3 regions of the Streptomyces brevispora genome follow, and region 1 is predicted to be linked to each of the others. Evidence: riboswitches for the same ligand, from Rfam matches in the RefSeq annotation. Region 1 holds a riboswitch; each other region holds the start of a gene.
The links. Region 1 has a riboswitch for cobalamin ahead of FHX80_RS20400 (ribonucleoside-diphosphate reductase subunit alpha). Riboswitches for the same ligand answer to the same signal wherever they lie in the genome.
Positions count from the first base shown of each region.

Region 2: it holds a riboswitch for cobalamin, as region 1 does, so the genes downstream of both, FHX80_RS03385 (cobalamin biosynthesis protein) here and FHX80_RS20400 (ribonucleoside-diphosphate reductase subunit alpha) in region 1, are expected to answer to the same signal.
Region 3: it holds a riboswitch for cobalamin, as region 1 does, so the genes downstream of both, metE (5-methyltetrahydropteroyltriglutamate--homocysteine S-methyltransferase) here and FHX80_RS20400 (ribonucleoside-diphosphate reductase subunit alpha) in region 1, are expected to answer to the same signal.

Region 1 covers NZ_VIWW01000001.1:4,363,848-4,367,831, forward strand. Annotated here, with positions in the region: gene FHX80_RS20400 (ribonucleoside-diphosphate reductase subunit alpha) at 1-1,406, opposite strand, end outside; adenosylcobalamin-variant (AdoCbl-variant) riboswitch at 1,561-1,659, opposite strand; gene FHX80_RS20405 (GNAT family N-acetyltransferase) at 1,738-2,250, opposite strand; gene mctP (monocarboxylate uptake permease MctP) at 2,362-3,984, opposite strand, start outside.
Region 2 covers NZ_VIWW01000001.1:711,773-715,756, forward strand. Annotated here, with positions in the region: gene FHX80_RS03375 (inorganic phosphate transporter) at 111-1,379, shown strand; gene FHX80_RS03380 (hypothetical protein) at 1,405-1,638, shown strand; cobalamin riboswitch at 1,813-1,946, shown strand; gene FHX80_RS03385 (cobalamin biosynthesis protein) at 2,091-3,104, shown strand; gene FHX80_RS03390 (cobyric acid synthase) at 3,101-3,984, shown strand, end outside.
Region 3 covers NZ_VIWW01000003.1:73,670-77,653, forward strand. Annotated here, with positions in the region: gene metE (5-methyltetrahydropteroyltriglutamate--homocysteine S-methyltransferase) at 1-1,520, opposite strand, end outside; cobalamin riboswitch at 1,684-1,899, opposite strand; gene FHX80_RS33395 (hypothetical protein) at 2,390-2,638, shown strand; gene FHX80_RS33400 (YciI family protein) at 2,824-3,237, shown strand; gene FHX80_RS33405 (YceI family protein) at 3,435-3,984, shown strand, end outside.

The sequences.
Region 1 (3,984 bases):
TTCGAGGAGTGCACGACGCGGCCCGGCTCGGCGGTCTGGTTCGCGGTCCGGTTGGAGGCGTCCTTGAACGTCATCCAGCCCTGGCCGGTCTGCGCGAGCGTCCGCATCATCCGGCCGTACAGCTCACGGGCCGGCATCGTCTTGCGGGCCAGGCCCTTGGCCTCGGCCGCCCGGTACGCGGCGTCGAACGCGTCGCCCCACAGGTCGACCAGCTCGGGCACGTCGGCCGGGGAGAACAGCGACCAGGTGCCGTCCGCGTCGACCCGGCGCATGAACTCGTCCGGGATCCAGTGCGCCAGGTTGAGGTTGTGCGTGCGCCGCTGGTCCTCGCCCGTGTTGTCGCGCAGCTCCAGGAACTCCTCGATGTCCGCGTGCCACGTCTCCAGGTAGACGGCCGCGGCGCCTTTGCGGCGGCCGCCCTGGTTCACCGCGGCGACGGAGGCGTCGAGCGTCTTCAGGAACGGCACGATGCCGTTGGAGTGCCCGTTGGTGCCGCGGATCAGCGAACCGCGGGCGCGGACACGGGAGTACGAGAGGCCGATGCCGCCCGCGTGCTTGGAGAGCCGCGCCACCTGGTGGTAGCGGTCGTAGATCGAGTCCAGCTCGTCCAGCGGCGAGTCCAGCAGATAGCAGGAGGACATCTGCGGGTGCCGGGTGCCGGAGTTGAAGAGGGTGGGGGATGAGGGGAGGTAGTCCAGCCGGCTCATCAGCCGGTACAGCGCGGCGACCTCGTCCAGGGCGCGCTCGGAGTTGTCCTCGGCGAGCCCGGCGGCGACCCGCAGCATGAAGTGCTGCGGGGTCTCGACGACCTGGCGGGTGAGCGGGTGGCGCAGCAGATAGCGGCTGTACAGGGTGCGCAGACCGAAGTAGCCGAAGCGGTCGTCGGCGCCGTCGGCGAGGGCCTGCCCCACCAGAGCGTCGAGAGCGGCCGCGTGGAGCGTCACGAACTCGGCGGTGCGGTCCGCGATCAGGCCCTCGCGGTGACTGACGGCGACCGATGCGGAGAAGGACGTCGCGCCCTGCCCGGCGGCCTCGTCCGCGATGGAGCGGGTGAGGAGGCGGGCGGCGAGCCGGGAGTAGGCGGGGTCCTCGGAGATCAGGCCCGCGGCGGCCTCGGTGGCCAGCGAGCGCAGCTCGGCCTCGTCCGACCGGGCGTTGCGGCCGCGCAGCGCGGCGGCGGCGACGCGGCCGGGGTCGGTGTCGGGCAGATCCGCGGTGAGGTCGGTGAGGGTCCGCAGCAACGCGGTTCCCGGTCCGTCCTTCGCGGGTGTCGCGGACGGGTCGGCTCCGGACTCGACCGCCCCGGACTCGACTGCTCCGGACTCGACTGCTCCGGACTCGGCGGCTTCCGACTCGGCGGCTTCGGACTCGGCCGCTGAAACCGGATCGGCTGGCGCGATGGTCACGTGGTGCTCTCCCTCGCTCGGCTCTGGGCCGGCGGGGGAACGGGGGCAGCCGGGCGGAGCCGGACCCTGGGCAGGGCAGCACTCCGTGCGGCGTCCACCGGCCCATCCACGAGGCCCGGACGTCTGGGCATCCGGTTCGGTCGAGCCGGATGCGCTGTCGGCAGGTCCTCGGACTCACGGATGCGCAAAAGCACACCGAACACACCGTTGCGGGACAGTTCCGGATTCGCACCGGATTTCCCTGCGTCGACAGCGAGCACGAGCATACATGTGGGGGCAGCCGGATGCGGCAGCCCCCACATGTTGTGTTGCGCGACGCGTCAGTGCGACGTCATGACGCCGGCGGGAGGTCCAGGCGATATGTCAGCAACGACACCCCGTCGATGGGGTACCAGTCCCTCTCGGGGGTCCGTACGAAGCCGAGGCGCCCGTAGATCCTATGGGCTCCGTGCATGCTCGGCTGCGTCGACAGGACGATCCCCGTGACCCCCGAGGTGCCCTGTGCGCGGTCGATACAGGCCCGGACGAGCGCCTCGCCCGCCCCGGCCCCACGGGCCTCGCGGGAGACCGCGAGCATCCGGAACTCGGCCTCGTCCGCGGCCGCGATGTCGGCCCACCGGTTCCCCGGCGGGGCGTAGGTCACGCCGCCCAGGACCCGGCCCCGCGCATCCGCCGCGACGAGTACCTCGGCCTCGGCGGCCCGCCGGGCGACGTCCCGCAGCTGAACCAGGTACGGATCGTCGGCGCCGAAGTCCAGCAGCCCGTCCCCGAGATAGGCCTCGGCGGTGATCTCGCCGAGGGCGGTGTGCTCGGCGGGCTCGATCGGCCTGATGGTGATGTCCATACGCGGAAGTCTGCCGTATCCGCGGGCGCCGTCCGCAAGGGTTTTCCGCCCGGCGCGCGAACGGGCCGCCGCGCCCCTGTGCGTGGGGTGCGGCGGCCCGTGCCGCTGCCGTCAGTGCCCGCCCGGCGCCCCGGCCGTTACCGGCGGGAGCTCCTTCTTCACACCGGGGGCGGCCAGGTCGTCCGCGTCCGCGGTGTAGTCGCCGGGGGATGTCTCGTCGGTCCCGGCAGGCGCCTTCACGGCGTTCAGGACGAGGGTGAGGACGAGGGTGACCACGACGTTCAGCACGAACGCCGTCAGGCCGATGTAGCCGATCTCGCCGATGCCCGGGATCTCCTTGGACGACCCGCCGAAGTGCGCCTGGGTCGGGCCGGCCACCCCGTATGCGGCGGCCGTGCCGTAGACCATGCCGACCGCCCAGCCCGCGAGCAGCGCCCAGCGGTGGAACCACCGGGTGAACAGGCCGCCGACCAGGGCCGGCATCGTCTGGAGGATCCAGATCCCGCCGAGCAGCTGGAAGTTGATCGCGACCGTCTTGTCCATGGTGAGGACGAAGGCGAGCGCGCCGACCTTCACCAGCAGCGACACCAGCTTGGAGACCCTGGTCTCCTGGGCGGCCGTCGCGTCGGGCTTCAGGAAGTCCTTGTAGATGTTCCGGGTGAACAGGTTCGCCGCGGCGATCGACATGATCGCCGCGGGCACCAGCGCGCCGATGCCGATGGCGGCGAACGCCACCCCCGCGAACCAGTCGGGGAACATGTTCTCGAAGAGCTGAGGGATCGCCAGCTGAAAGTTGTCCACCTTGACCCCGGCGGCGATCGCCATGAAGCCGAGCAGCGCGAGCAGGCCCAGCATCAGCGAGTACAGCGGCAGGATCGTGGTGTTGCGGCGGATCACGTCGCGGCTGCGGCTGGAGAGCGTCGCCGTGATCGAGTGCGGATACATGAAGAGCGCGAGCGCCGACCCCAGGGCCAGCGTGGCGTAGCCCCACTGGCCGTTCACCCCGGGCGCGAGCGCGCCGGTCGGCTTGCCTCCCGGCGGGCCCGCGAACTTCTCCTGCGCGGCGGCGAAGATGTTGTCGAAGCCGCCGAGCTTGATCGGGATGTAGATGATCGCCACGGCGATGACCAGGTAGATCAGCCCGTCCTTGACGAACGCGATCAGCGCGGGTGCGCGCAGCCCGGAGGAGTACGTGTACGCGGCGAGTACCGCGAACGCGATCAGCAGCGGCAGGTCCTTGACGAACCAGTGGGTGTTCTCGCCGCCGCCTACGCCCATCACGTCCAGCACCGCCTGGATGCCGACGAGCTGCAGCGCGATGTACGGCATGGTGGCGAGGATGCCGGTGACGGCGACGGCGAGGGAGAGCCCCTTGGAGCCGAACCGGCCGCGGACGAAGTCCGAGGTGGTGACGTAGCCGTGCTTGTGCGAGACCGACCACAGCCGCGGCAGGAAGGTGAAGATCAGCGGGTACACCAGGATGGTGTAGGGCACCGCGAAGAAGCCGGCCGCGCCCGCCGCGTAGATCGCCGCGGGTACGGCGACGAAGGTGTACGCGGTGTAGAGGTCGCCGCCGAGCAGGAACCAGGTGACCCAGGTGCCGAACGACCGGCCGCCCAGGCCCCACTCGTCGAGACTGGCCTCGTTCTCGGCCTTGCGCCAGCGGGCCGCCATGAAGCCGATGACCGTGACGGCCAGGAAGAAGAAGATGAAGACGCCGAGCGCGACGCCGTT
Region 2 (3,984 bases), 3.7 Mb from region 1:
GCGACGACACTCCGACGAGAGTCACCACAACGCCCTGTTCAGTTCATCTTCCGTTCACTCAAGTTGCCTACGGTCCACGTGCCACTGACGTCGAACGATTGCCTGGGTAAATGGAACACATCACGCTGCTGCTCGCGATTGTGATCGTGACAGCTCTAGTGTTCGATTTCACGAACGGTTTCCACGACACCGCCAACGCGATGGCCACGACCATCTCGACCGGCGCACTCAAACCCAAGACAGCGGTGGCGATGTCCGCCGTTCTCAACCTCGTCGGCGCGTTCCTGTCGGTGGAGGTCGCCAAGACGATCTCCGGCGGGATCATCAATGAGAACGGCCTCAGAACCGAGGTCATCTTCGCGGCGCTCGTCGGCGCCATCCTGTGGAATCTGCTGACCTGGCTGGTCGGGCTCCCGTCCAGCTCGTCGCACGCCCTCTTCGGCGGTCTGATCGGCGCCGCGGTGATGTCCGCGGGCTGGTCGTCGGTCGACGGCGGCACCGTCGTCACCAAGGTGCTGCTCCCCGCGGTCGCCGCCCCGGTCGTCGCCGGTCTGGCCGCACTGCTGGCCACCAAGCTGACGTACCGGATCGGCGGGAACATCCGTAACGGCGCCCAGGAGAAGGCGACCGCCAAGGGCTACCGCGCCGGACAGATCGCCTCCGCCGGGCTGGTCTCCCTCGCCCACGGCACCAACGACGCGCAGAAGACCATGGGCATCATCACCCTGGCCCTGGTCACCGGCGGGGTGCTCTCCCCCGGTTCGAACCCGCCGGTCTGGGTCATCGTCAGCGCCGGTGTGGCCATCGCGCTCGGCACCTACCTGGGCGGCTGGCGCATCATCCGCACCATGGGCAGCGGCCTCACCGACCTCAAGCCGCCGCAGGGCTTCGCCGCCCAGACCAGTGCGGCCACGGTCATCCTGGCCTCCTCCCACCTCGGCTTCTCCCTCTCCACCACCCAGTCCTGCTCCGGAGCGGTGATGGGCGCTGGCCTCGGCCGCCGGGGCGGTGTGGTCCGCTGGTCCACCGCCACCCGGATGTTCGTCGCCTGGGGTCTGACCCTGCCGGCCGCCGGTCTGGTCGGTGCCGGGGCGGAGCTCCTCACCAAGCAGGGCACCTGGGGCGTCGTGCTCGTCGCCGCGCTGCTGGTCTCGGGCTCCGGAGCGATCTGGGTCCTGTCGCGCCGCAAGCCCGTGGGCAAGGACGATGTCGCACCCGACGGCACCCCGGTCACCGGGGACGCCGAACCCGCGGGCGTCGTGACCACCGCCATCGCGGCCGTCAGCCCGCCGCCCACCGCGGCCCAGCAGGACCTCAAGACCACCATCCCGGCCCCCGCCGGACCCGTTGCCGACCCGGCACGACCCGCCACGGTATGAGAGCGTCCGGGAAGGACACATCCCCATGAACATCGACTGGGCAGCACTCGGCACCGTCTTCGGTGTCTCGCTCGTCGCCACCGTCGCCCTGGTGACTCTCTTCACCCTGGGCATCGTCGGCCTCTCCAGGCAGCCGGAACCGGCCGCGCAGGGCGGCCGGGGCGGCGGGTCGCTGATGCTGGCCCGCGCCGGCGCGTACGTCTGCTTCGGACTGTGCGCGGCAGCGGTGGCCTACGGCATCTATCTGATCGTCGCCTGACAGCCTCCGGGCCCCCACGGGCTCCCGTCGCACTCCAGCCGCATCGGGCCGGACGCACCTCGTGTGCGTCCGGCCCGATGTGCGTCTCAGCACACTGCACCTTCGCAGGTCAACGGCGGGTTGACTGACGTTCGCGGAGCGTGGTGGACTGCCGGAGCCATTACGGCGACAGCAGAGGAAGCCGGTGCGAATCCGGCGCGGTCCCGCCACTGTCACCGGGGAGCAGTCCCCCACCACCGGAACGTCACGGTCCACGCCAAGTGGACTGGAAGACCGGGGGAACTGCGGATCCGGGAGCCAGGAGACTCTCGTCGCCGGTCACGTCGAACCAGGGCGCGGACCCTGAGTGAGGACATATCGCCATGCCCGGCTGCCGTGCGTCCGTTCCTGTGTCGCCCCTTCCACCAGTTGACCGTACGAAGGTCCTTCGAGGCGCAACGGCCGGCTGAACCGTGCGTGCCGATCGCGTCTTCGCGTACGGCGCCACGGCCGGGCTGATCGGCGATCTGCTGCTCGGTGACCCCCGCCGGGGACATCCGGTCGCCGCCTTCGGGCGGGCCGCGGCAGGCGTCGAACGCCGTCTGTGGCGTGACCACCGCGGGTGGGGCGCACTGCACACCCTGGTCTGCGCCGGAGGCGCCGCCGGGGGTGCCGCGCTGGCCGCCCGAGCGCTGCGCCACCACCCCGCCGCGTCCGTGGCCCTGACCGCCGCCGCCACCTGGTCCGTCGTCGGCGGTACGTCGCTGGGGCGCGAGGCCCGGTCCATCGGCGACGCCCTGGCCGCGGGGGACCTCGGCCTGGCCCGTGAACGGCTGCCGCGTCTGTGCGGCCGCGACCCGCAGTCCCTGGACGGACCGCAGATCGCCCGCGCCGTGGTGGAGTCCGTCGCCGAGAACACCTCGGACGCCGTGGTCGGCGCCCTGGTGTGGGGTGCGCTGGGCGGGGTCCCCGGACTCGTCGGCTTCCGGGCCGCCAACACCCTCGATGCCATGGTCGGCCACAAGTCGCCCCGCTACCGGCGCTACGGCTGGGCCTCGGCCCGCCTCGACGACCTCGCGGGCTGGCCCGGCGCCCGGCTGACGGCCCTGCTCGCCGTCGCCGCCGGGGGACGGCCCCGGGGCGCGCTGCGGGCCTGGCGGGCGGACGCCGCCAAGCACCCGAGCCCCAACGCGGGCCCCGTGGAGGCCTCCTTCGCGGGCGCCCTCGGCGTACGGCTCGGCGGCACCCTCGCCTACGGCGGCCGGGTCGAGCACCGCCCCGTGCTCAACGGGGAGACCGGCCGGGCGGTGGGGACCGAGGACATCGAACGTGCCGTACGGCTGTCGCGCCGGGTCGGCGCGCTGGCCCTCGGCGTGAGCGTGGCGGCCCGTCTGGGCACGGGCGCGGCCGCACGCCGGATCACCTCGACGCGCGGCACGGGGTCGCCTGCCCCGGGTACGCGCACCTCAGGACGGAGACCGACATGAGCGGCGGACTGCTGGTCGCCGGGACCACCTCGGACGCGGGCAAGAGCGTCGTCACGGCGGGCATCTGCCGCTGGCTGGTGCGCCGGGGCGTGAAGGTCGCGCCGTTCAAGGCGCAGAACATGTCGCTGAACTCCTTCGTCACCCGGGAGGGCGCCGAGATCGGCCGCGCCCAGGCCATGCAGGCCCAGGCCGCCCGGGTGGAGCCGACCGCGCTGATGAACCCGGTGCTGCTCAAGCCCGGCAGCGACCGCTCCAGCCAGGTCGTCCTGATGGGGCGCGCGGTCGGCGAGATGAGCGCCCGCGGCTACCACGGCGGCAGGCAGGAACAGCTTCTGTCCACCGTCGTGGACTGCCTGGAGCAGCTCCGGGGCACGTATGACGCCGTGATCTGCGAGGGTGCGGGCAGTCCGGCCGAGATCAATCTGCGGCGCACGGACATCGTGAACATGGGCATCGCACGGGCGGCACGCTTCCCGGTGGTGATCGTCGGGGACATCGACCGCGGCGGCGTCTTCGCCTCGTTCTTCGGTACGACGGCCCTGCTCGCCGCCGAGGACCAGGCGCTGATCGCCGGCTATCTGGTCAACAAGTTCCGCGGCGACGTGTCACTGCTCGAACCCGGCCTGGACATGCTGCGCGATCTCACCGGACGGCCGACGTACGGGGTGCTGCCGTTCACCCACGGCCTCGGCATCGACGAGGAGGACGGGCTGCGGGTCTCGCTGCGCGGCACCGTACGGGAGTCGGCCGTCGCCCCGCCGCACGGCGAGGACGTCCTGCGCGTCGCCGTGTGCGCGGTTCCCCTGATGTCGAACTTCACCGACGTCGACGCGCTGGCCGCCGAGCCGGGCGTCATCGTGCGGTTCGTGGACCGGGCCGA
Region 3 (3,984 bases), on a different contig from region 1:
TGCACCATGTCGTTGCGCTCGGGCTCACCGTGCACCAGGACGTCGATGCCGGTCTTCTCCTGGAAGGAGATGACCTCGCCGATCTCGTCCCTGATCCGCTCTTCGTAGCCGGCCGTGTCGATCCGGCCCGTGCGCAGGTCGGCGCGGGCCGTGCGCAGTTCGGCGGTCTGCGGGAACGAACCGATGGTGGTCGTCGGCAGCAACGGCAGCCCGAGGTGGGCGCGTTGGGCTGCGGCACGCTCGGTGTACGGCCGGGAGCGACGGCCGTCGGCGTCGGTGACGGCCGCGGTCCTGGCCCGTACGGAGGGGTCGCGGGTGATCGGGGAGTTCCTGCGGGAGGCGAGGACTGCGCGGTTCGCGGCGATCTCGGCGGCGACGGCGCCGGTGCCCAGGGCCAGCCCCTTGGCCAGCGTGACGACCTCGGCGGTCTTCTGCTCGGCGAAGGCCAGCCAGCGCAGGATCTGGGGGTCGATGTCCCTCTCGGGCGCCGTGTCGAGGGGGACGTGCAGCAGCGAGCAGGACGCGGCTACGTCGACGGTGTCCGCGAGGCCCAGGAGGGTCGCGAGGGTGGCCAGCGACTTCTCGTAGTCGTTGATCCAGATGTTGCGGCCGTTGACGACGCCCGCGACGAGCCGTTTGCCGGGCAGCCCGCCCGCGGTGGCGAGGTTTTCGAGGTTCGCGGCGGCCGCGCCGGTGAAGTCCAGTGCCAGACCCTCCACCGGGGCCTTGGCCAGGACGGGCAGGGCATCGCCGAACCGGTCGAAGTAGGAGGCGACGAGCAGCTTGGGCCGGTCGGTGAGGCCGCCGAGTTCACGGTAGGTCCGGGCCGCCGCGTTCAGCTCGGCCGCGGAACGGTCCTGGACCAACGCGGGCTCGTCGAGCTGCACCCACTCCGCGCCTGCGGCACGCAGATCGGCGAGCACCTTTCCGTAGACCGGCAGCAGCCGGTCCAGCAGGGTGAGCGGTTCGAAGTCGGCCGGCACTCCGGGGGCGGGCTTGGCCAGCAGGAGATAGGTCACGGGGCCGACGAGAACTGGCCGGGAGGTGTGCCCGAGCGCGAGGGCTTCCTTCAGCTCGGTGACCTGCTTGGCGGAATCGGCGGTGAATACGGTGTCCGGACCGAGTTCGGGGACGAGGTAGTGGTAGTTGGTGTCGAACCACTTGGTCATCTCCAGCGGCGCCACGTCCTGGGTGCCGCGGGCCATCGCGAAGTAGCCGTCGAGTGCGTCGGCATCGACAGCCGCGCGGTGGCGTCGGGGGACCGCGCCGACCATGACGCTGGTGTCCAGGACGTGGTCGTAGTACGAGAAGTCGCCGGTGGGCACCTCGTGAACCCCGGCGTCCGCCAGCCGCCTCCAACTGGACCGGCGCAGACCTGCCGCCGTTTCCCGGAGGGAGTCGGCGGTGACGCGTCCCTTCCAGTATCCCTCGATGGCCTTCTTCAGTTCCCGGTTCGGGCCCTGGCGGGGGTAGCCGTACACGGTGGCTCGTGCTGCCGCGGCTGCGGGCTTCGCTGTCACGGAAATCTCCTTCGCGAGATGACTCCTGAACATCCCGGGGACGGGACACGGACGCGAAGGGATGACGAACCGGACGGATCTCACGCACGCCATCGGCGCGGTCTTCCGTCTGGTATGTACGCCGACCCGCCCACGAGGTCACCGGGATATCCGCACACGAGGGGTCGTGTGCGGGCAACGGGCAGGTCTTCGGACTCGCGGGCAGGTCCGCCGAGGCGGACACCTACTGGCCGTCGCTTCCCAGATCCAACCGGATCCAGTGCGTATGACGGCGGTCGTTCCCACTCACCGCTGCGGGGCAGTCCCGGAATTCCACCGGGTTCCCTCTTACGACGCGTCTGTCTGGCGGACAGGGCGAACCAGCTGCACGGGCCAGGTTAGACGGTTGCCCACCGCCCGGGCACCGCTGTTCACATTCCGGAACGTGAAATGAGAATCGGGGACAGGCCGCCGCAAGCGCCTCATCCCTCGCGGGCCGACCGCGAGACGCGTCCGTCGACTCCGCATCCGGTGAGGCGGAGCAGTACCGTCGGTCGGGGCCGCGCCGACAACGAGCAGTGTTCCCGGACAGCGGATCACGTGGCGCCGGCCTGGGTACTCGGACAGACCCCTGGACCGGGGTGGGGCAACCCCACCGTGACCGCGGCCCGGAGGGCCTCGGGGAGGTGGCGGCACCGGGCCGCACATCGTTCGCGCCGAGCTACGTCCGTCGGCGCCGGCTCCGAGGCCGTCCAGGTCGTTCTCGGTGAGCGTGCTCCGCGCTCCTGTGGGACGAATGTATTGCCCCACCTGTGTACTGCCCCACCTGGAACAGGTTCACCCGAACACCTGCATCGGGCACACCCCCTGCGGGAGGAAGCGAGAACACCGTGAACGACCTTCACCCGGAAGACGCCGCGGACAGCGGGGCCCCGATTCCGAGGGACCTGCCCGATCAGCAGGCCACCGCCGACGAGGACCCCTGGGACGTGGTCGGCGGCTCGATGCAGTCGGCCGCCGACGAGCAGCCGGACCCGGAGATTCCCGACACGGACGAGGCCGGCACCGGCCGACGGGGTGCTCCGCACTCAGGCCATCACCATCCTGAGCACCCCGTGCCGGACGAACCGGCCGGCTGACCCCGCGCGACGCGGAAGTGGTGGAACCCGGACACGATCAGGATCTACGATCGCCTGCGCGCCCAGGCCAAGGGGACGTGCGGGCCGCTGCCCCTGCTCGACCGGAACCGGCGACCGCGTCGGTGTCCCCTGCGCCGCTGCTCGTTCGTTGTGAGGGTGAGAGCCCGCTGACTCCAGAGGCGGCGATGCAGTACGCCCTGCTGATCTACACCGAGCCCGGCCACGAGGAGACGCTGTCGGAGGTGGAACGTGAGGCGGCGTACGCCGAGTACCTGGCGCTGGCCGACGACCCGAGGTGTGTCGGCGCAGGGCAGTTGCAGTCCGCTGAGACGGCGACGAGCGTGCGTGTGGCCGGTGGCCGGACGCTGATGACCGACGGCCCGTTCGCGGACACCAAGGAAGTGCTCGGCGGCTTCTGTCTGATCGAGGCGGCCGACCTCGACGAAGCGATCGAGATGGCGTCGCGTGTTCCGGCTACCTCTGCCTCCACTCGACCCGCGGCGAGTTCTTGCGGCGTCTCGGCCGGGACGCCGAGGCCCGGGGCGCCTACCGCAGGGCGCTCGAACTGGCCACCTCGACCCCCGAGCGGCGGTTCCTGACCAGGCGGCTCGAAGATTTCCGACCCGGACTGTCCCCTGGGCGGGTGCGCGTTCGTCGCCTTGGCAGGAGGGTCATACAGGCGGTCGTGCCCGGGGCGGCCCGTGACGGTCGCGTCGCAGGGCCCGTCCATGGGCCGGCCACCGAGGTGTCCCCGCCCGCACCGCCCGGCAGCGGCATCACCACCATGGAGGAAGTCATGAGTTCCGCCCCCGCGACCGCCACGATCCCCGGCTATGTGGCCGGCACCTGGAAGGCGGACCCGGCGCACTCCGTACTCGCCTTCACCCTCCGGCAGTTCAGGGTCAGCACGGTGCGTGAACGGTTCACCGGCTTTGACGTCACGATCGTCACGAGCGAGGACCCCCGGGGCTCGTCGGTCGCCGCGATGATCGACGTCACGTCCCTCGACACCGGCAATGAGCGGCGTGACAGCCACCTGCGCTCCGCCGACCACTTCGACGTCGGCGAACACCCGACGATGAGCTACCGCTCCACGGGCATCCGCCGGACCGGCGACGGCTGGGTCGTCGACGGTGAGCTGACGTTCCGCGGAGTCACCCGGCAGGTGCCGCTGGCCGTCGAGCCGAACGGGTTCGGCCCCGGCCCCTCTGGCGGTCGGCGGGCCGACTTCTCCGCAACCGCGCAGATCAACCGGCGTGACTTCGGCATCCGCTTCCCGATGGACGGCGTCGGCGGCGTGATCGGGGAGAAGGTGTCGATCAGCCTCGGAATCGAGGCCGTCGCGC